DNA from 3 places in the Orenia marismortui DSM 5156 genome. Region 1 is predicted to be linked to each of the others. Evidence: riboswitches for the same ligand, from Rfam matches in the RefSeq annotation. Region 1 holds a riboswitch; each other region holds the start of a gene.

Evidence for each region. A riboswitch is a leader RNA that binds a small molecule or an ion and turns the genes downstream of it on or off. The one in region 1 is predicted to bind S-adenosylmethionine.
Region 2: linked by a shared signal. The riboswitch ahead of OREMA_RS0110615 (methionine ABC transporter ATP-binding protein) and the one ahead of OREMA_RS19185 (hypothetical protein) in region 1 are both predicted to bind S-adenosylmethionine.
Region 3: linked by a shared signal. The riboswitch ahead of metK (methionine adenosyltransferase) and the one ahead of OREMA_RS19185 (hypothetical protein) in region 1 are both predicted to bind S-adenosylmethionine.

Annotation. Positions count from the first base shown of each region.
Region 1 is NZ_KB900618.1:222,808-230,714, forward strand. It holds gene OREMA_RS0107110 (cation diffusion facilitator family transporter) at 116-1,006, opposite strand; gene OREMA_RS0107115 (cytidine deaminase) at 1,425-1,826, opposite strand; SAM riboswitch class I at 2,064-2,170, shown strand; gene OREMA_RS19185 (hypothetical protein) at 2,611-2,955, shown strand; gene OREMA_RS0107130 (homocysteine S-methyltransferase family protein) at 3,002-5,419, shown strand; gene OREMA_RS0107135 (methylenetetrahydrofolate reductase) at 5,483-6,346, shown strand; gene OREMA_RS0107140 (GGDEF domain-containing protein) at 6,510-7,907, opposite strand, start outside.
Region 2 is NZ_KB900620.1:250,745-258,651, forward strand. It holds gene OREMA_RS0110600 (MetQ/NlpA family ABC transporter substrate-binding protein) at 1-780, opposite strand, end outside; gene OREMA_RS0110605 (MetQ/NlpA family ABC transporter substrate-binding protein) at 863-1,675, opposite strand; gene OREMA_RS0110610 (methionine ABC transporter permease) at 1,797-2,468, opposite strand; gene OREMA_RS0110615 (methionine ABC transporter ATP-binding protein) at 2,440-3,495, opposite strand; SAM riboswitch class I at 3,576-3,663, opposite strand; SAM riboswitch class I at 3,875-3,964, opposite strand; gene OREMA_RS0110620 (TIGR03905 family TSCPD domain-containing protein) at 4,034-4,273, opposite strand; gene OREMA_RS0110625 (M20 metallopeptidase family protein) at 4,342-5,529, opposite strand; gene OREMA_RS0110630 (P-II family nitrogen regulator) at 5,720-6,058, opposite strand; gene OREMA_RS17675 (ammonium transporter) at 6,251-7,507, shown strand; gene OREMA_RS0110640 (pirin family protein) at 7,612-7,907, shown strand, end outside.
Region 3 is NZ_KB900617.1:33,496-41,402, forward strand. It holds gene OREMA_RS16850 (sensor domain-containing protein) at 168-2,141, shown strand; gene OREMA_RS0100165 (hypothetical protein) at 2,178-2,462, opposite strand; gene OREMA_RS0100170 (class I SAM-dependent methyltransferase) at 2,607-3,182, opposite strand; gene OREMA_RS0100175 (iron-containing alcohol dehydrogenase family protein) at 3,240-4,403, opposite strand; gene metK (methionine adenosyltransferase) at 4,865-6,046, opposite strand; SAM riboswitch class I at 6,218-6,321, opposite strand; gene sfsA (DNA/RNA nuclease SfsA) at 6,426-7,121, opposite strand; gene OREMA_RS0100195 (polysaccharide deacetylase family protein) at 7,262-7,907, shown strand, end outside.

The DNA.
Region 1 (7,907 bases):
TTTATTTCTTCTTTTGCTTTAATATACCTTTAATCTAAGTTAAAAAATGTCGCAACTACTCATATTATATTTTATTTTAGTTCTTTTTAGCAAATCAAATATAATAATAAATATTTTATAAGCTAAGTTTCTTATGAACACTCAGTGGATCAATATGAATTAATATCTCTTCAACAATATCTAATTCTCTTTTTATCCTACTTTCTACTTCACGTGATATACTATGACCTTCTACAACTGAAAGTTCATCGTTAATAACAATTCTCAAATCCACAAAAAGATCTGGTCCATGATTTCTAACTCTCAAATCTCTGATAGCAATTACCTCTGCTTGAGTAGAAACTACTTCTCTAATCTGTTGATATAACTCATCATCTACTTTATTCATTAAATCATCAATAGCCTCCATAAATATTTCGTAACCCATATGAATAATAAATAAGGCTACTATCAACCCAGCTATAGGATCAGCAATCAAATAACCACTTTTGGCCCCTACTACTCCAATTAATGCTGCAATTGAAGATAAAGCATCAGAACGATGATGATAAGCATCAGCCATTAATGCTTTATTATTCAAGCTTTTCCCCTGCTGATAAGTATATCTATACATCCATTCTTTAGCCAAAATAGAAATAAAGGCTATCCAAAAATTTAATATACCTGGCTCTCTTATATTTCCTTTAAGAATTGTCATTATACTCTCTTTAATAATAATTAGACCGGTTAAAAACAAGATAATACCTATAAACTTAGCAGCAATAGTCTCAACTGTTCCATGACCATAGGGATGTTCATTATCTGCTGGCTGTCGAGAAATTCTAATTGCTACCCAAACTGCTAAAGTTGATATCACATCAGAAATAGAATGAATTCCATCGGCTATAATTGCTTGACTAAAAAATAAAATTCCTATTGCTACTTTTGCAACCGATAATAGCAAGTTAACAATCAAAGTAACTAAAGTAACCTTTTTACAGCTCTGATACCTCTCTTCTGGGTTCATAACTTTCCCCTCTCTTAATAAAAATTAATCATAAGTTCTAATCTAAAAATGTAATATTTGATAGATAAAGTGACAGTTTCGTAGTTAGGCGTTAGGAGATAGGAAGACCTTACTAATCCCTATAACCTAACTCCTATAGCCTAAAAATGTCTCTTTATACTAATATCACAACAATCATTTATAAATAACTAATCTTGCATTAAGCTAATTTCACTTTATTTATATTCACTTCTAGTTAAAAATGTTAATCAAATTAAAAAATTCTTCTAATTTATTATAATTATAATAATCATTTTCAAATATCACAGTTTAATTTTGAAATATCTATTATAACTCGTCCTATTTAAAGATTTAATAATAAAATAAAGCCCAGTAGTTAATTTAAATTAACTACTGGGCTTTATTACTTTCTTTATATTTATCCTAAATCCTGATTGGAAAAAGATCCCCATAATAAATCATCAGCTTTTTTTATAATAATATCTCCTGTTAAATTAGACATGATCACATCAATATCTTTACCAAATTCAACAATTACTTGCCGACAAGCTCCACAAGGTGGGCATGCTCTATCAGTATCAGCTACTATGGCAATAGCTTCAAAATCAATCTCTCCCTCAGATATAGCTTTAAAGATCGCCGTTCTTTCAGCACAATTACTTAATCCATAAGAAGAATTTTCTACATTACATCCTGTGTGAACTTTACCATCCTTTGTTAGTACTGCTGCTCCTACCCTAAATTCTGAATAAGGTACATATGCATTTTCCCTTGCTTTTTTAGCTTCTTTAACTAACTTTTGAATTAATTCTTCTTTCATTTTAACCCTCCTTCAAGTTAGACGTCTAACAACTATTTTTAAAAAATTATAATCTATTACTTTATTTTAGTATATCAAAATATACTATTATCTAAAAGGACTAATTCAAATTTTTTATAATACATATATATATAAAGATACACTTATTTCACAGTCATTCCTAAAAATAATTTATCTTTTGACAAAATATAAATTTAATGTTATACTTATTTAAAATAAAATTAAATAATAAAATAACTCTTATCGAGAGTGGTGGAGGGATAGGCCCGATGAAGCCCGGCAACCACCCCTATTTGGGGAAAGGTGCCAATTCCTGCAGAAGTTTATCTTCTGAAAGATAAGAGAAGGGTTTAATATAAATTAGAATCTCTTCTCTTACGAAGAGATTCTTTTATTTTTATAATCTTTATAAAAGGAGGAAGCCAAAATTATTATTAGAGATATTTCAATAAAAATACCAAAATCAGAAGTAAAAAGGCAATTAGGATATGGAGAAAGTACTATTTCAAATTCTAAAATTGAAACTTTAATCTCCTCTTTAATTGACCTCTCCTACTCTTTAATAAACTGTCAGGGAGCTTATAAAATCATCAACAATTTTAAACTAAATAAAAAAGATAATAGAGTTGATTTAGGTGATAAATTAATCTTCCAAAGTAAAGATATAACTTCTTTACTAGATAAACAAGAAAAGGTTGCTTTATTATGTGTAACTATTGGTAATTCCCTAGAAAATAAAGTTAAAGAGTTATTTGAAAAAGGAGAATTTGCAGCAGCAACTATTTTGGATGCTATAGCTTCTATTGCTGCTGAAGAGGTTGCTAATGAAATCAATCAGATAATTGTTCAAAAGTCCAAAGAATTAAACCTCCCCCACCAAACAATGCGTTATAGCCCAGGATATGGTGATTTAGCAATAGATATTCAACCTCAACTATTAGCTGTGCTTGATGGTGAAAAATTAGGAATTAGTGCTACTAAAACTTGTATTTTACAGCCAGAAAAATCTATTACAGCCATCATTGGATTAGGTACTAATGAGAATTCTTATAAAGCAAAATGTGATTTTCACTGTGCCTCCTGTAAATTTGATACTTGTGTTTATGATAAATTAGCCACTAGCCATTAGATGTTGGTTAATAGCTAACATCCAAATCGAAAGGAGTAGATAGTAGATGAGTAGATTATTAGATAGATTAAAAGATGAAATTTTAGTTTTAGATGGTGCAATGGGAACCCAATTACATAAGAAAGGATTAGAAGTTGGTGAATGTCCAGAAAAATTAAATTTAACTAATCCCACAATTTTAACTGAGATACATCGTAGTTATGTTGAAGCTGGTAGTGATATTATTCAAACCAATACTTTTGGAGCAAGTAGAATCAAACTAGAGGAATATGGCTTAGGTAATCAGGTTGAAGAGATTAACCGTCAAGCTGTAAAGTTAGCTAAAGATGCAGCTGAAGAAGACACAATTATTGCAGCTTCCATGGGACCTACAGGCAAATTAATAGCACCAATAGGTGATCTTCCTTTTAAAGTTGCTTATGAAGCCTTTGCTGAACAAGCAAAAATTTTAGAAGAAGCTGGTGTAGATCTGATCAGTATTGAAACTATGACAGACTTACAAGAAGCAAGAGCTGCTGTTATAGCTGTTAAGGAAAATACTGACTTACCTATTCTCTGCCATTTGACCTATGAAGATAGCTTAAAGACAATGACTGGTACAGATCCAATTACTGCTATTACAGTCTTAGAAGGACTTGGGGTTGATGTTATTGGGGCTAATTGTAGTATGGGGCCTGAGGGCTTACTGAAGATTATTGAAATCATGGGTCAAAATACTGATACATATCTTTCTGTTGAACCAAATGCAGGCTTACCTATCTTAGATAAAGATAATAACACCCTCTTCCCTATGAAAGCTGAAGAAATGGCCAGTTATCTTGAGAAATTTATTAAGGCAGGAATCAATATAATTGGTGGTTGCTGTGGGTCTACACCTGAATATATAAAGTTAATAGCCGATAAAGCAAAGAATTTCAAAGCAGTTAAACGAACTAGAATAGCAACAACTAAATTAGCTAGCAGGACTAAAACTGTAGCTATTGCTGATCACCTTCCTACTAGAATTATTGGGGAAAGAATTAATCCAACTGGACGTAAAGAGTTATCTGCTGAATTAAAAGAATCTAAGATGAAAATTATTTCTCAAGAAGCCCAAAAACAAGCTGATGCAGGAGCAGATATTCTTGATGTCAATGTCGGAGTTCCTAAAATTGATCAAGTAACTACTATGAAAAAAGCAGTTACTACTGTTCAAAATCTCGTTAATTTGCCAATTTGTATCGATACTACCAATCAAGAAGTTTTAGAAACTGCCCTACAAAATGTAGTTGGTAAACCTTTAATTAACTCAGTTAATGGTGAAGAAGATAGTCTAAATACTGTCTTACCTCTAGCTAAGAAATATGGAGCTGCTGTTTTAGGATTAACTCTAGATGAGAATGGAATCCCTAAAACTGCTGAAGGTAGACTAAAGGTGGCACGTAAAATAGTTAAACGAGCTGAAGAATTAGGTATAAGAAGAGAGAATATATTAATCGATACCCTGACCCTAACAGCAAGTGCACAACAAGAAGGTGTTCAAGAAACTCTAAAAGCAATTCGTCTAATCAAAGAAGAATTGGGCCTTGCTGCTGTATTAGGAGTTAGTAATATCTCCTTTGGATTACCAGATAGAAAGAAGGTTAATACCGCCTTCTTAGCTATGGCTATTCAAGCAGGGCTTAATGCCCCTATTCTGGATCCGACTGTTGAAGAGATGAAAGCTACTCTACTAGCTAGTGATATCTTAGTAAATCGTGATGTTAGTAGTAAACGCTATTTAAATACTTATGGGCAAAAAAAAGAAGAAGATAAGATTAAAGAAAAGCAAGATGAAATTAATAATGATAAGAAAGAAATAGATATTCTAACTCAAATCCACCTCCAAGTTCTAAATGGTGATAAGGACAATATTGTCGCTAATATTGAAACAGCCTTAGATAAATATACTGCTTTAGAGATTATTAATCAAGCTTTAATTCCTGGTATTCAAGAGGTTGGAGATAAATATGATGAAGGGATCTACTTTTTACCCCAACTAATGCTAGGAGCTGAAGCAATGCAAAATTCCTTTGCTAAGTTAAAACCTATCTTAGCTAAGGAAGGCAGTAGTGAAAATTTAGGTACGATTGTTATAGCTACAGTCAAAGGTGATGTTCATGATATCGGTAAGAATATTGTTAAGGTTATGTTACAGAATAATGGATTTGAGATTATTGATCTAGGTAAAGATGTAAGCAACAAAACTATTATCTCTACCGCCCTAGCTAAAAAAGCTGATATCATCTGTTTAAGTGCTTTAATGACTACTACTATGCCTAGAATGGAAGAAATCACAGAAGAATTAAAGAAGAATAACTCCAATATTAAAGTTATGGTTGGTGGAGCTGTAGTAACCAAAGAATATGCAGATAATATTGGTGCAGAATATTCTTCTAATGCAGTTGAAGCAGTCAAAACAGCAAAAAAATTACTAGGCTTATAGAAGAAAAGAGAAAAAGATATAAATAAAGTGTATTATTGAGTATTGAGAAGGGAGTAGATAAATATGCTATTAAAAGATAAATTAAAGAAAAAGGAGTTTGTCATTACAGGGGAGTTGACTCCACCCAAAGGAACAGATTGTAGTAAAATGTTTAGAGTGGCTGATGAATTAAAAGGAAAAGTAGATGCAGTAAATATCTGTGATTCTCCTATGGCTAAAATGAAACTTAGCTCAGTTATTGCTAGTCATTTAATTCAAGAAGAGACTGGACTAGAGACTATTCCACATATTACCTGCCGTGATAAGAATATTATCGCTTTACAAGGAGAACTACTAGGAGCATCTAGACTTGGCATTAAAAATATCCTAGCTATTACTGGCGATGATCCTACTGCAGGTGATCATCCCCAAGCCAAAGCCGTTTTTGATAGCAACTCTATTAGCTTAATTAAAGCAGTACAGAAATTAAATGCTGGCTCTGATATCAATGATAATGAATTGAAAGGAAATACAGACTTAATAGTTGCTACTGCTGCTAATCTAGGAGCTGAAGATTTAGATAAAGAGATTGAACGATTAAAAGTAAAGATTGATGCTGGGGCAGATTTTATCCAAACTCAACCTTGTTATGATCTGGATTTATTAGATAGATTCTTAGATAAAACTAAAGATTTTAACATTCCAATTTTAATTGGTATCTTGCCTTTAACTAGTTATTCAATGGCTAAATATTTGGCTAATAAAGTACCAGGTATCGAAATTGACCCTTCTATTTTAGAAAGAATGAAAGATAAAGATGAAAATGAAGGTATTAAGATTGCTAGAGAGTTTCTTCAGGATGCCTATGTTAAGATAGATGGTATACATATTATGTCTGCTAGCAGATCAGATATATTATTAGAAGTTATAGATGGTATTGTGAAATAGAGTATTATTTTTTATTTAAAGTAATTTATCATTAAAAATTAAATTGAATGAGATCATATTTACTTTTAAGTTCTAGTCATAAATGACTAAGTTATAATTGAATTTGAAATAAAAAAAGAAAAAGCTATTAGTAGCGAGCTACTAATAGCTTTTTTCAATTTAATTAATAAGTATTAATTTTTGATTTTCCACCTCTTTTAGCAGAATAAAGTGCCTGGTCTGCCTTATTAATTGCATCTTTCCAATCATCATCTCCATAACTACTATAAATACCAATAGAAGCTGTTACTTCTAATTTTATCCCCTCAGGACTATAATGAGGACTTTCAATATCCTGTTTGATTCTAGCAGAAATATGATGAGCAGCTTCCCTTTCACAACCAAATAATACAATAATGAATTCATCACCACCATATCTACCTAATAGATCATCTGCTCTAATATTCTTTTTCATCTCTTCTGCTGCATATTTGATTACAAAATCCCCCATCTGATGGCCATAATTATCATTTATCTCTTTAAAGTTATCCAAATCAATCATAATCAAAGAAAAGAATTTTTTAGTCTCTTCCAATTTATTAATAATATATTGATGATTATAGATACCGGTCATTTGATCCTTAATAGCTCTCTCATACATCAACTTACATTTATTCTTTTCATCCTCTATTCTCTTATGTAATTCTACATAATGAAACACAATTAATAAAATAATTGTCATCGCAAAAATAATAAAACGGAAAACCTCAATTCTCATACCATAAAAAGTATTATCTAAAACTAGATTATTTATGATATCATAACTACCAAAAATTGTTCCTATAAATAATGCTTTAACCTCATAAGAGTCTTTCACATATTCTACCATTGCACATAACCAGGCAAAAGCATTAACTAAGCTCAAAATATTGATAATATAGAAATATTTTTTCAACTCTATCATATCTGAAGATACAATTAGAGAAAAAAATAAAATCAACAATAAGATATAAGCTAAGAATAAATTATATTTCCTTTTAAATCTTTCATAAATAGCTAAGGAAATAAAGAATACTGCCAAAGAATTGCCTATAATAATAAAGCGCTTAAAGTTAATAAAAGACATTGGCAAGTGAATAATAGTCAACTGGTTCAAAATAGCAACTAACATTGATATCCCAGCTAAACAATAATATAGATATTCTTTGCCCAAGGTTTTATCGAAGATATAAATAATTAATAACCTTATAATACCAGAAACTAAAATTCCAATAACAAATATATTAAAATTATCAGTAAAAAAATTAAAGCAAGTTAAAATTTTGTTTCCTAAATAACTATTGCTAACTATAATAGGAAAATTCAATAGTCCAACTTCATAATCACCATTAATCTCAATTCTTATCTTATTATCTTCTCTCACTAACTTTTTATCAATAGAAAAGACCGATAATGAATTCCAAATATTACTCTGACCTGTGTCTATATCACCTACAGAACCAATTAATATGTTATTTAGATATACCTTATACCAATTTCCAGTTAAGCGATAAGCAATAAATTTGTAGTCTTGACCATTTAA
Region 2 (7,907 bases), on a different contig from region 1:
ATATTTTTCAATAATAAAGTCTTTTACTTCTTGAGAATTTAAAGCTTCTGCTAACTTCTTAATTGTAGGGTTATCTTTATCTTCTGTCCTTACTGCTAAGACATTGGCATAAGGTGAAGTAGCGTCCTCTTTAATGATTGCATCCTCAGCTGGTTTTAGTCCTGCTTCAATAGCATAATTGGCTGTAATTACTGCTGCATCGACATCCTGTAAAATTCTTGGTAATTGAGCTGCTTCTAATTCTTTAAACTCTAATTTTTTTGGATTATCTACAATATCAGCAGGAGTAGCTACCAATTCTACATCCTCAGCTAATTTAATTAATCCTGCTCTTTCCAATAATAATAATGCTCTTCCTTCATTTGTAGCATCACTGGGAATTGCTACTAGATCCCCTTTTGATAATTCATCTAAACTATCTATCTTATCAGAGTATAGTGCTGTTGGTGGAATATGTACCTTAGTAACCTCAGTTAAATCTAATCCTCTCTTCTCTTTAAAGTTATTCAAATAAGGTATGTGTTGGAAGTAATTAGCATCTATACTCCCATCAGCTAAGGATAAGTTTGGAGTGACATAGTCAGTGAACTCTTTTATCTCTATAGTAATTCCCTCTTTAGCTAAGATTGGCTTTACTACATTATTTAAAATAGCAGTATGAGGAACAGGTGTTACTCCAATCACTATCTTCTTCTCCATACTAGCTTCCTTTTTACCACAAGCAGTCAACACAATTACAGCAATCAACAAAATAGTTAGAATATTCAGACTTTTTCTCATATATATCTCCTCCTATACTTATAGTCTTATAATATTTTGGCGGCTACCAGCTAAAAGCCAGTAGCCAGGTTAGTCTGTTTAATTAAAATGCAGGTACAATCGCACCTTTATATTTATCTTTGAGATACTTTTTAACCTCTGGAGAATTTAATGCTTTAACTAACTTTTGTAGAACTTCATTATTCTTATCTTCTGCTCTTACAGCTAAGATATTAGCATAAGGCGATTCACTACCTTCAATAATTAATGCATCTTTGGTTGGCACTAAATCAGCCTCTAAAGCATAGTTAGTATTGATAATTGCAGCAGTAACATCCTTTAATACTCTTGGTAATTGAGCTGCCTCTAATTCTTTAAACTCTAAATTCTTTGGATTCTCTACAATATCTACTGGAGTAGCTGTCAAAGCTGCTTTATCACTTAACTTAATCAAACCTTTTGATTGTAGTAATAATAGTGCTCTTCCTTCATTGGTTGCATCACTCGGAATTGCAATTACTGAACCTTCTTCTAACTCTTCAACCTTAGAAATTTTCTTTGAATAAAGTCCAATCGGCTCAACATGAACCTTGGCAATAGAGACTAAGTCTAATCCTCTCTCTTCAGCAAAGTTATTTAGATAAGGAACATGTTGGAAGAAGTTCGCATCAATACTTCCATCACTTAATGCTAAGTTAGGAGTAACATAATCAGTAAACTCTTTAACCTCTAAAGTAATTCCTTCCTTCTCTAATAATCCTTTCACAACATCATTTAATATTTCAGAATGGGGTACTGGTGTAGCACCCACTACAATCTTATCTGCTTCAACACTAGCTTTTTTGCTTCCTCCACATCCAACTACTAATAATCCTACCAATAATACAGATACTAAAACAAGTAAATTTCTTTTCATCTTCTCTCCTCCTCAGAATATTAATTTACAATTTATAATGTACAATGTACAATTAAAAACATTAACTACTAATTTTCTAGAGATTAATTGTAGATTATCAATTGTACATTGTCAATTTGTCTTAACTATGATCTAATTTTCTGGCCAGATAAGTTCCTAAATTTTGAATAATTTGAACTATAATAACTAATAAAACAACAGTTTTAAGCATAATATCAGTTTGGAAACGATGGTATCCATAACGGATTGCTATATCTCCTAAACCTCCTGCTCCAATAGCACCTGCTATAGCCGAATAACCGATCAAACTGATAGCAGTAATCGTCAATCCTAAAACTAAAGATGGTAAAGCTTCTGGTAATAGTACCTTAGTTATAATCTCCCAAGGATTTGCCCCCATTGCTTGAGCAGCTTCTATCACTCCACCATCAACTTCTTTTAATGCTCCTTCTACAATTCTTCCGATAAAAGGTACAGCTCCAATAGTCAATGAAACTACTGCTGCTGAAGTTCCTATTGAAGTCCCTACTATAATTCTAGTAAAGGGAATTAGAGCTACCATCAGGATAATAAATGGAATAGAACGGGTAATATTTATAAAGGTACTTAATATAAAGTTTATAGATTTATTTTCTAGAATATTACCTTCTTCTGTAACAACTACTCCTACACCTAAAGGAATTCCAAATAAAGCACCTAATAGCATTGAGATTGAAACCATATATGATGTCTGTAAAATTCCTTCCCATAATAGTCCACTGTCTTTAATCAGCAGAGACAACACTTCTTTCATCCTCAATCACCTCCACCCTAACTCCTAGCTCTTCAATCAAATATTTAATACCTTTTTCTATTAATGATGAATCTTCACAGGTTAACTCAATAATCAAAGTCCCAAAAGGTGTTCCTTGAATTTTATCTATATTACCATAGAGTATATTAGCATCAATTGCAAAGTTATGAACCAACTCTGAAACCATGGGCTTTCCTGCTGATTCGCCAATAAAGGATACCTTAACCAATCTACCCTTATCTGGATTGGCAACAGTTACCCTCGATAATAGTTCTTCAGGTATATTAGCATTAATAATCCTTTGAATAAACCTCTTAGTAACTTCTGCTTGTGGTTTAGTAAAGATATCAATTACATCACCTTGCTCAGCTAGCTTACCTTTATCTAAGACAGCTACCTTAGTACATATTTCCTTAATAACTTCCATCTCATGAGTGATTATAACTATAGTAATACCTAACTTTTCATTAATTTCTTCTAATAACTCTAATATAGAGTGGGTTGTTTCTGGATCTAAGGCTGAAGTAGCCTCATCACAAAGCAGCACCTTAGGATCATTTGCTAAAGCTCTAGCAATTCCTACCCTCTGCTGTTGCCCCCCACTTAATTGACTAGGATAATTATCCGCTTTATCAGCAAGACCAACTAGCTCTAATAATTCTTTTACTTTAGTAGAAATTTCACCTTTATTCTTCCCTGTAATCTCTAGGGGGAAAGCAACATTATCTGCTACTGTTCTTGATTTAAGCAGATTAAATCTTTGGAAGATCATTCCCATCTCTTTTCTTGCCTCTCTTAATTTTAAAGTGCTTAATTTAGTTATATCTTGACCATCTACAATAACCTCTCCTGATGTTGGCTTCTCTAGTAAGTTAAGACAACGAATTAAAGTACTTTTTCCCGCACCACTTGGTCCAATTACTCCAAAGATTTCCCCTTTACCTATCTCTAGATTAATATTATCAAAAGCAACTACTTCCTTATCTTTGCTATGATAAATCTTTGTTAAATTATTAATCTTAATCATAATACTTCCTACTCTCCTTATTAAAATAATTCCCCTCTTCTCAGCTGATAGAAAAGAGGGGGTTTTATTTTTAATCTCCTTCCTTATCTATCAGGAATTAGCACCTTTCCCTTAATGGGCGGTTGCCGGGTTTCATCGGGCCAGTCCCTCCACCTCTCTTGATAAGAACCTATATAGTCATTCAATTTAAGATTGGATAACAGTAACGAGTGATGAGTAAGCAATTTAGAAGATAAAATTTCTTATCTACTATTTCTTTTTCGTTACTAATACTTTTTTAATTAAATTTTATTTTTTCAGACTTAAAAATATATTCAAAGATAAGCTACTTAAATATAAAAAACTTCTTCTCTTATAAGAGAAGAAGTTTTACCGTCTTCTCTTATCTATCAGGAATTAGCACCTTTCCCTGTAACAGGGGGGTTGCTGGGTTTCATCGGGCCGGTCCCTCCACCTCTCTCGATAAGAGTTACTTATTTAAGTTATTAGTATAATATCAGCTAAACATCTATTTGTCAACCGATTTAGTCGAATTTATTTATGCCAATTTTTTTAATGCCTTACTTAGCTGATCAGGACAAGACGTTCCATTGCGACATTCAATTCCTGCTAACTTATTAGCTACCTCCTTAACTGTCTGTCCTTCTACCAAAGCTGAAATAGCAGATTGATTTCCATTACATCCACCTATAAAGCTTACTTTTTCAATAATATTTTTATCATTAATTTTAAATCTAATCTCTCTAGCACAAACTCCACTAGTTTTAAAAACTTTCATATTTATAACCTCCCTAATTATTAACTTATTAAATTATATCAAAAATTCGAAATATAAATCAACTAATATCAAACATTCTTAAAATATTGAATTGCTGACTGAGTTAAAATAGCTATCCCTAGAGGTAATGCCTCCTCATCAAGGTTAAATTTCGAATGATGCCAAGGATATATCTTTCTCTCTGAATTCTTAACTCCAAGATGCAAGAAAAAACCAGGAACCTCCTTAGTATAACTAGCAAAGTCTTCTCCAGCCATTAAAGGGTTTTTTAATATGATCGACTTCTCTTCTCCAATTATTATTTTGCTCACTTCAGTTACTAAATTAGTCAGTTCTCTATCATTATTCAAAACAGAATGACCAAATTGATAATCAAATCTATAATCACCACCAAAGATATCTGTAACCCCATCAATAGTTTGCTCCATTAACATAGGAATTTGCTCTCTAATTTCAGGATTAACGGTTCGTACTGTTCCTTCTATCTCAATCTCATCAGCAATAACATTATAGCTTTCACCACCGCAAACCTTGCCTATAGTTAAAACTACTGGTTCTACTGGGCTAATCCTCCTACTTACTATAGCTTGTAGATTCTGTACTATATCAGCAGCTATAATTATAGCATCTATGGTTTCATGGGGAGCTGCTCCATGCCCACCTTCTCCCTTAACTATTATTTTAAATTTATCTGTAGCTGCCATAATTGAACCTTCTTTAATGCCAACAGAACCTACTTCAATTTGAGGATTAACATGAATACCCAATATAGCTTCAACTCTGGGATTTTCTAAGACTCCTTCTTCAATCATTGTATCTGCTCCACCAGGGATTTTAGATTGCTCTTCATTGGGTTGGAAGATGAATTTAACACTCCCTTCTAGTTCAGCTTTAAACTTGCTTAATAATTTAGCCACTCCTAACACCATTGCCGTATGAGCATCATGACCACAAGCATGCATCTTTCCTTTATTCCGAGATTTATATTTAAATTCATTCTGTTCCTGAATTGGCAAAGCATCCATATCGGCTCTAATTGCTAAAACTTTATTCCTATTATTACCTTCTAGGAAGCCTACAACCCCAGTTTTAGCTATTCCTTCTTGAACTTCCAATCCTAAAGAATTTAAATAAGCTGATACTAACTTTGAAGTCTGCCATTCTTCAAATCCCAGTTCTGGATTAGAATGAATCTGTCGCCTAATTTTAATAATTTCCTCCTTTATCTTTAAAGCTTCCTCTTTCATCTTTAGCATAAAGATATCACCTCTTTTTCTCATTATATTTAGTGATGTCTAAATTGTGTTTCTAAGTTTTTAGTTTAGGGTTAAAATAAAGTATTTATGCTAAAAAAACAGCTAATTGTGTTAATTAACACAATTAGCTGTTTAGTCAAAGTATTGATAATATCATTGTAAATATGTCTGGGTATAAATATTATAATATTTATATCGCAGTTTCTCCTCTTTCACCAGTTCTAATTCTAACAACCTCTTCAACTGGATAAATAAATATCTTCCCATCCCCAATTTCACCAGTTTTAGCATTGCTAATAATAACATCTAATATCTTCTCTACATCTTCCTCTTTACAGACAACCTCTAATTTGACCTTAGATAAAAAATCAACCTCATACTCAGCACCTCTGATAATCTCTTTTTTACCTTTTTGTCTTCCAAAACCTTTAGCTTGTGTTACAGTCATCCCTTTTATTCCTATCTTATTTAATGCATCTTTGACTAGATTTAATTTTGATGGTTTGATTATTGCTTCTATCTTTCTCATTAATAATTCCTCCTTTAATCTATACTCTCATTAGAATAATATTTCTACAACAGAAAATAATCACCTCTAGGATAGAAAGAAAATAACCAACGTGAAGTTTGCGTAAAGTTTATGTAAAAATACTTGACATTAATTGTAAGGTTGCTTATAATTATTTATAGTTAAAATAAAATAAACAAAGGAGTAATTCAAATGAACTTAAATAGTTTGATCAAAAGTAGTAATGTGTTATTTTTATTATTAGGAGCAATAATGATATTTGCAATGCATGCTGGTTTTGCCTTTTTAGAAGTAGGCTCTGTCAGAAGAAAAAACCAAATAAACGCCTTAGTAAAAATATTAACTGATTGGGCAGTTTCAACAGTTGTATACTTCTTAATCGGTTTTCCAATAGCTTATGGTATAAATTTTATTAAACCCGCTGGTGAATTAATGAGTGTTGATATGGGATTTAATTTAGTAAGATTCTTCTTTTTGTTAACTTTTGCAGCTTGTATTCCTGCAATCATCTCAGGAGGGATTGCAGAAAGAGCAAAATTCTGGCCTCAAGTTATCGCAGGAGCTGTCTTTGCTGGAGTCTTATACCCTTTCTTTGAATCATTGATTTGGGGACAAAATTCTACAATGTTTCAAAGTTTCATCAAATCTATCGGTGGTACTGAGTTTAGTGATTATGCTGGGTCTGTTGTTGTCCATTCCTTTGGAGGTTGGCTTGCATTACCAGCTATCTTAATCTTAGGACCAAGAAAAGGAAGATATAGTAAAGAAAAAAGTCATCCTATTCCAATTAGCAATGTACCTTTTTTAGCTTTAGGAAGCTGGATTTTAGCTGTAGGTTGGTTTGGATTTAATGTAATGAGTGCTCAAAATTTAGGTGATATATCAGGCTTAGTAGCAATTAACTCTTTATTTGCCATGGTTGGTGGAATAATAACCGCCCTAATCATCTCCAAAAATGACCCTGTCTTTATTCACAATGGTGCCTTAGCTGGTTTAGTTGCTGTCTGTGCAGGTTCTAACTTATATCATCCATTAGCTGCTTTTGTCGTTGGAGGAATAGCTTCAATTATCTTTGTAAAAGGCTTTACTATAGAAACAGAAGTATTTAAAATAGATGATGTTTTAGGCGTTTTTGTATTACATGGCTTAGTAGGAAGTTGGGGTGGAATTGCTTCTGGAATCTTCACTCATAAGATCTTTGGAGGTATGGGAGGATTAAGTTTCACCTCTCAACTAATAGGAACTATATCTGCAGCAATTGTAGCTTTAGCAGGAGGATTTATAGTATATTATGCTATTGACAAGACTATTGGCTTTAGAATGTCTGCTTCCCAAGAAGAACTTGGTTCAGATTTATCAACCCACTCTTTAGAAGCTTATCCCGAAGAGAGCTTAGGGGTAGTAAATTCATTAGATAGTTATAAAGAAAATAATTTAAACGCAGTTTAATAGATTAAACTATAAAAAAACAAGCAAAGTCGTCTTTTTCTGACACCTAGTTCTCCATAGTTCAGAAAGGACGACTTTAGTATAATTATATGGAGGAGAATATTATGATAAAAGTAATTCCATCTAATAAGCGCTATACAATTAAAAGAGATTGGATCGAATGTAAATTAGGCTTTCCATTTCCAAAAGACAAAGATAATGATCAAGGTTTCGGTGCATTAAAAGCTTTTAATGATGATATTATTAAAGCAGGTGAAGGATTTGATATGCATCCTCATAGCAATATGGAGATTGTAAGCTATGTAATCCAAGGAAGATTAGGGCATGAAGATAGCCTTGGAAATGTCGGAGTAGTAAATACTGGTGGGGTTCAGAGAATAACAGCTGGTAGCGGGGTTGA
Region 3 (7,907 bases), on a different contig from region 1:
TATTGTAAAAAATAGACTTTTTTAAAGGTAAAATCGAGTAATTATAGAATTAAGTATATATATTTTTAATTTTCAAACTACTAAAGAAAGCAAATAATTAAAGATCCACTATATATCTATTCACTGATTAATCTAACTATTAGTATGTCTTGGAAGGGGAGAATTAAATGAAATTTAATTTTAGCTATCATCGGATTATTCTAAGCTTATTATCAATATTTAAATATAAGAAATTTAGTAAAAAGAATAAATTATTTTTTAAAAATATCTACTTTCCCTCTATTTATATGAGCTCAGTAATAAATCAACCTTACAATCAAGAAAATATATTACCCTACTACTTAAATAGTTATAAAGAAGGAATTATAGGAATTATATTTTTATTCATCTTTCTCATACTTCTCCTCATTAATAATACTAAAGTAAATAAAATAAAAGATAAATTAACTATAGAAAAGAATTTTACAGAAAATATAATAAATACTGCTAATACTATAATTATAACTTTAGATTCTAATGGAAAAATTCTAAGTTTTAACCAACATGCTGAAAAAATAACTGGCTACCAATCGGAAGAAATTATAAATAAAAATATTTATAAAACACTTATACATAAGGATTATAGAAGTAAAGCACTTCAAACTTTTCATGAAAATTATAATCATGAACAAATTAAAGATAATGAAGTTCTAATCATTTGTAAGAATGAACAACAAAAACTAATTTCTTGGAATGTATCACCAATTAAAAATCAAAATAAGGGTCTAAATAACACATTAATAATTGGAGTAGATATCACTAAAAATAAAAGAGCTGAAGAAGCTTTAAAATATCAAGCTTTCCATGATAACTTAACTGGTCTACCTAATCGTGAGTTCTTCAATAAGCAACTTCTTCATGAAGCTGAGATAGCTAAAAATAATCATAAAGGATTTGCAGTCTTTTTTTTAGATCTTGATAGATTTAAGTTAATTAATGATATGTATGGACATCAAACTGGTGATCTAATACTTCTAGAATTAAGTAATAGACTTATAAGCACTCTTCCTAATAGATACACCATAGCTAGAATGGGTGGTGATGAATTTATAGGTATCTTACCAGGAATAACAAAAGCAAAATTACAAATTCCAAGAATAATAAATCATTTGATAAAAATATTTGATGATCCTTTTGTTATAAATGATCATGATTTTGTATTAACTGCTAGCATAGGCATTTCAATCTATCCTGAGGATGGGCTTGATGAAGAAACACTTTTAAAAAATGCAGACACAGCTATGTACAAAGCAAAAGAAGATGCAGGAACATCCTTTCAACTCTATAACCATAATATGAACTTACAAGTTAACGAAAAAATATTTATGGAAAACAACTTAAGAAGAGCTATAGAAAATCAAGAACTTACAGTATATTATCAACCAATAATAGATATAAAAACTGGAAAAATAAAAAAGGCAGAAGCTTTAGTAAGATGGGAACATCCTGAAGAAGGTATAATCTCTCCAGCTAAATTTATACCTTTAGCTGAAGAAACAGGATTAATAATTCCCTTAGGTTCATTTGTATTAAAAGAAGCTTGTCAGCAACTTCAAGATTGGATTAATATGGGATATCATCCCATAGAGATTTCTGTTAATCTATCTGCCCAGCAATTTCATAAATCTAATTTAAAAGAAACAGTTGATAATATTTTAGATGAGACTGGATTAAATCCTGAATTATTAGGGCTGGAAATTACAGAAAGTATAGCTATACAGAATGTAGAATCAACCATCTCTGTACTAAATGAATTTAAAAATATGAAGGTTAAAATCTTATTAGATGATTTCGGGACAGGCTATTCATCTTTAAGCTATCTTGTTAAATTTGCTGTAGATATAATTAAAATAGATCGCTCTTTTATCACTAATTTTCCTAATCATAGCAAAAGAAGTGCTATTGTATCAGCAATTATAGCTATGGCTAATAAACTAACCATGAAAACAGTTGCTGAAGGTGTAGAAAGTTGGGATGAAATAAAGTGTTTAAATGAATATAAATGTGATGAAGCTCAAGGATATCTCTTTAGCAAACCAATACCTGCAAAAGAGTTTGAAAATTTACTCAAAAATAATATAGAATTTAAAATGCATGCATAATTAAAAGGCCAAGTTTAAACTTGGCCTTTTAATTATCTACCTAATACTCAAGTGTCCTTCTAAATCTCTTTTCATCAGAGTATAGCTATCAGAATTTTTAGATTCGATTAGAAAATGATCTCCTTCTAAGTCTGAAATAAAATCATTAAATCCCTGCCTCTTTAAATAATTATTAAGATCAAAAATACTATCACTTTCCCCTAAAAGTACTTTATCACCTACAAACTTGCCATTGAGATAAACATGATATCTATCATGTTCTAATTTAAGATCATCTCTTATATCTGTATCTCCATGATAAAAATTAGGAAAGAAAGACATATTAAAATCCCAATTATTGAAAAAAGTTATTTTTATATCCCCCTTTATAGTTTAAAATTCTAATATTTCTTATCTACAGTATTTCACTCCTGTAAAATAATATAAGTGGAGATATTTGTAATATAAATACTATTAAGCTTTATACTATACTTTCTTCCCTACTAAAGCATATTGTTCATTGCTTAAGTCTACCTTTTTAAGCAATTCTATATTATAATCTTCTAAAATATTTATTAAATCTTCTATTGATATCCTTTCATCATATGGTGGGCCTCCTTTAGTCTTTACCTTCTTCCAGTCAATAATAGCTAACTTGGAATTTACTTTCATTTTATTTAAGTAATTTTCTAGAAACTCACCTATATCCTCTACCTCATGCATTACATTTGAGATTAGCATAAAGTCAATAGATTCATCAGAAATATTAGCATTATGTTCTTCTGATTTTATAACCTCTATATTCTCTATACCTTCATCTTCTATAATTTCTTTTAAATAATCTAACATCTCTACTGAAGTATCTAGAGCAAATACTCTTCCCTTAGCACCAACTATCTCTGCTGCTGCTAAAGTAAAATAGCCTATTCCACAACCTATATCTGCTACATAATCTCCCTCTTCTAACATTAAGTTATATAAAGTATCTTTAGGTGGTAAAGTTCTCCTTCGCTCTGGGTTATCTAATTTCTCTTTATTTTTAGGATTAAATTTATGAGCCATAATTCCTCTCCTCTCTTAGATAAAAATATATATTTAATTTAAAATGTTTGACTAAAATCAAAAAACTTTAGCTAAAATTGCTTTAATCTCTTCTACTTCTGGTTCTTGAGGATTATTTTCCATATCACCATGACTACAAGCTAATCTAGCAAGCTCTAATAACTCATCTTTTTCAACATTAAAATCTCTTAATTTGGACTTGATATTAAATTTTTTGTTAATAGCTTTTAACTCTTCAACTAAAGCATTAATAATCTCTTCCTCAGCTAGCTCTTTTATCTTTATTCCCCATGCTTCTGCTATATCAATATATCTATCCTCTACTATCATTGAATTATACTCTACTACATAGGGCAAAACCATAGAAATTCCTAATCCATGTGGGATTCCATAGTTAGCACCTAAGACCATCGAGATAGCATGAGCAGCTCCTACCCCTGCTTGAGAAATAACTATTCCACTTAAAGTAGCTCCTAAAGATAAATTCGTCCTAGCCTTTAGATTTCCTTCATCTTCATAAATATCATAAATTCCTTCTTTAATTAATTTAAGTGATCTAATAGATAATAAATCTGATATCAAACTAGACTTTGGGGATACATAAGCTTCTATAGCTTGGCATAGTGCATCTACAGCTGTATTTACTGTAATACTTTTAGGTAAAGTAAAAGTAAGTTCAGGATCTACTATAGCGACTTCTGGAAAGATATAATGGGAAAATAATATTCTCTTGGTGTAATTACCTTTGTCAGTTATTACTGCTGCTGGAGTAACCTCACTTCCTGTACCTGCTGTTGTAGGTATAGCTACAATTGGTAAAATATCTTTTTTAATTCCAGAAACCCCAATCTTGCCATCAACCAAATAATCTATTATTTTAGCAGGATGAGTACTAGCTACAGAAATTCCTTTAGCAGAATCAATACTACTCCCTCCCCCTAAAGCAATTATAAATTCACAATTATTGTCCTGTGCAAATTTAGCGCCCTTATCTATAATTTCAGATGATGGATCAGGCTCTACTCCACTAAAGATCTTATAGTCTATCCCTGCTTCAGCTAAATACTCTTCTAAAACAGTTAAAATGCCTACTTTAAACATTGTTTTATCAGTAACAATTAAAGCTCTATTACCATAATCATTAATTAATTGACCTATTTCAGCTAACTTTCCTGCACCAAAAATAATTTTAGTAGGACTAAAATATTCAAAATCAAACATAGCTATTACCTCCATAATTATAGATTTAGAATATACTAGTCCTAGTATGTTTAAAGTTTTAAATCTTTATTTTGAAAATAAGCAACTAATATACTAAAAAGTAGAAGGCTACTCGTATCTAACAAGCAGAACCTTCTTGACTGATAACTTATCAATCAATACTATACCTTAGTAGAGCTGGGATATAACTCTCTAAGACTAAAATAAAATCTAAATATATTGTTATAGAAAGATATTGCGACAGTTTCGGAGTTAGGCGTTAGGAAATGGGGGATAGGAAGACCTTACTAACTCCTATAACCTATGACCTATCACCTAAAAGTGTCCCAATATCCCCATTAAATCCCACTTTTAACTTAGACAACTATAAAAAATAAAACACCCTTTAAATATACATAGGTTCTTAGACCTACATACAGTTCTAAAGAGTGTTATTATTACATTAAACCTTTATTTAATTATTATAAACCTGCTTCTTCTTTTAATAGATCAACCTTATCTGTTCTTTCCCAAGGAAGATCTAAATCATCTCTGCCAAAATGTCCATAAGCAGCCACTTGACGATAGATTGGTTTACGCAATTCTAAATTATCAATAATTTTTCCTGGACGTAAATCAAAATGTTTATCGACCAACTCTTCAATCTTTGTTTCATCTATCTTAGCAGTAGCAAAGGTATCTACCATAATAGATACAGGACGTGCTACACCTATTGCATAAGATAATTGAACCTCACATTTGTCAGCTAAACCAGCAGCTACAATATTCTTAGCAACATAACGAGCTGCATAAGCTGCAGAACGATCTACCTTGGTAGCATCCTTGCCAGAAAAAGCTCCACCACCATGACGAGCCATTCCACCATAAGTATCAACAATTATCTTACGCCCTGTTAAACCTACATCACCTTGTGGCCCACCGATTACAAAGCGACCTGTAGGGTTAATAAAATATGTAGTATTCTCATCCAATAATTTTGGATCTATTACTGGTTTTACAACCTGTTCAATTAAATCTTCTCTAATCTGTTCTAAGCTTATTTCAGGATGATGTTGAGTAGAAATGATAATTGTATCAATTCTAACTGCTTTATCCCCTTCATACTCTACAGTTACCTGTGTCTTCCCATCTGGTCGTAAATAGTCTAAGATTTCTTCTTTTCTTACAGTTGTTAAGCGATGAGCTAGTTTATGGGCTAAAGTAATTGGTAATGGCATTAATTCTTCTGTCTCATTAGTAGCATAACCAAACATTATACCCTGGTCTCCTGCTCCAATCTCTTCTGTTTCTATACCTTCCTTTGCCTCCAAAGCTTCATCTACCCCTTGAGCAATATCTGCTGATTGTTCATCAATAGAAGTTAATATAGCACAAGTTTCAGAGTCAAAACCATACTTTGCCCGAACATAACCTATCTCTTTAACTGTATTTCTAGCGATTTTAGGAATGTCAACATAACAAGCTGTAGTAATCTCACCTGAAACAAGAATCATCCCGGTAGTAACTGTAGTTTCACAAGCAACTCTTGCTTGGGGATCTTTAGCCAAAATTGCATCTAATACTGAATCTGAGATTTGATCAGCTATTTTGTCTGGATGCCCTTCAGTAACTGATTCTGATGTAAAAAAATATCTTTTATTCATAACTTTTTCTCCTCTCTTAATAACTGCTAATATAAGGTTTATACTATTCTTTTTAATTACTATCAAACATAATCTAGTGATTTATCTAAAATTTAATAGATTTAATTGAAGAAACTTTAAGGGTGCAAATTTCAAATAAAAAATCTCTCCCTAAAGGAGAGATCGGTATAATATACATCTCCCAAGGAAACCCCTTGCAGGAATTAGCACCTTTCCCCATCTTAGGTGGTTGCCGAGCTTCATAGGGCCTGTCCCTCCACTACTCTTGATGTTGTTATTTGTATTTTAAATTTATTACCATAGTTAGTTTAACACTTTCAATTAAAGCTGTCAATAAGTATCAATTAATTATTTTAGAAAATTAAAACTGACCAACACCTTATATTTCAACATCAACTCTATGATTAAGCTCAACTGCTTTCTTGCTTATATTACAATTGTAGGCATAAACCTCTACACCTTTTTCAATAGCTTCCTTCAATTTTTCTGCAAATTTAAGATCAATTCTCTGATGGGGAATAAACTTATAAGCATCATCTCTTTGAATGATAAATATCACCCCAACCCGATAGCCTTCTTTTTTAGCTTTTATTAACTCGTCTAAGTGCCTTCTACCTCTTTTGGTTGGAGCATCTGGAAATTTAGCAACTCCATTCTCTACTAAAGTTGCCGATTTTACCTCAACTAAACATTTTTCTTCGCCATTTTTCAAAAAGAAATCTAATCTGCTCTTTCCATAACTATATTCCCCTTTAATCTCACTGTATCCCGTAAATTCTTCTAAATCCTCTTCTAATAATGACTTTTCTACAATTTTATTAGTTAAATGACTATCTATTGAAACTAGAGTATTATTGTATTTAACTAGCAATAAACTATACTCTGTTTTGCGATTTGTGTTAGGATAATGAGCTAAATATACCTTAGTTTTTGGAAGCATTAATTCCTCCATCCTACCTGGATTTGGAACATAAGCTACAACCTCTTTTCCATCTAACTCAACTTTAGCAACAAATCTATTTTCTCTACTAATTAATTTCCCTTCCTGTAATTCATCTAACTCAACTAATGCCATATCTATTACTCCTTTCTTAAAGATACCTTTTTCAAAAACCAGAAAATGTATTTAACTTCCCATTATTTACAGATTGAGATTTGATCTAACATATGTTATTCTAATTTCAGCCCACCAATATAAAAGGAGGTTTTTTCAAATTGTTAAGAAATATGCATTATATAATTGCTCTATTATTGACTCTAATACTAGTATTTGCGATGGTCACAACAAGTTATGCTTATGAAAGCTATACAGTTAAAGCTGGGGATTCATTATTTAAAATTTCTAAGAAATTTAATCTAAGTGTCTCTACTTTAGCAAAAATTAATGATATTACTAATCTTAATTTAATTTATTCTGGGCAGAGAATAAAGTTACCTGCAACGGAGAAAAAAACTAGCTCAAATTCTTCAGTTGTTAAAGCAACTTCAGAAAAAGATTATAAAAGAACATCTAGTAATCTAAGTAATTCAACTAAATCAAACTCAACAAAATATAGTACAAGTTATAGTAATTTCAATTGGAAAGAAGATAAAGATAATGTAGTTAAAGCTAAACCCCAAAAGGAATCAGAAGTAAATAAAGTATATCGTCGTGGTCCTAAGACCATGCAAGTTGCTTTAACATTTGATGATGGGCCAGATCCAGTATTTACTCCACAAGTTCTTGATGTTTTAAAAGAAAATAATGTTAAAGCTACCTTCTTCTTAGTAGGAAAAAGAGTTACACAAAATCCTAGTATTGTTAAAAGAATCTATGAAGAAGGGCATACTATCGCTAGTCATTCTTGGTCTCATGCTGACC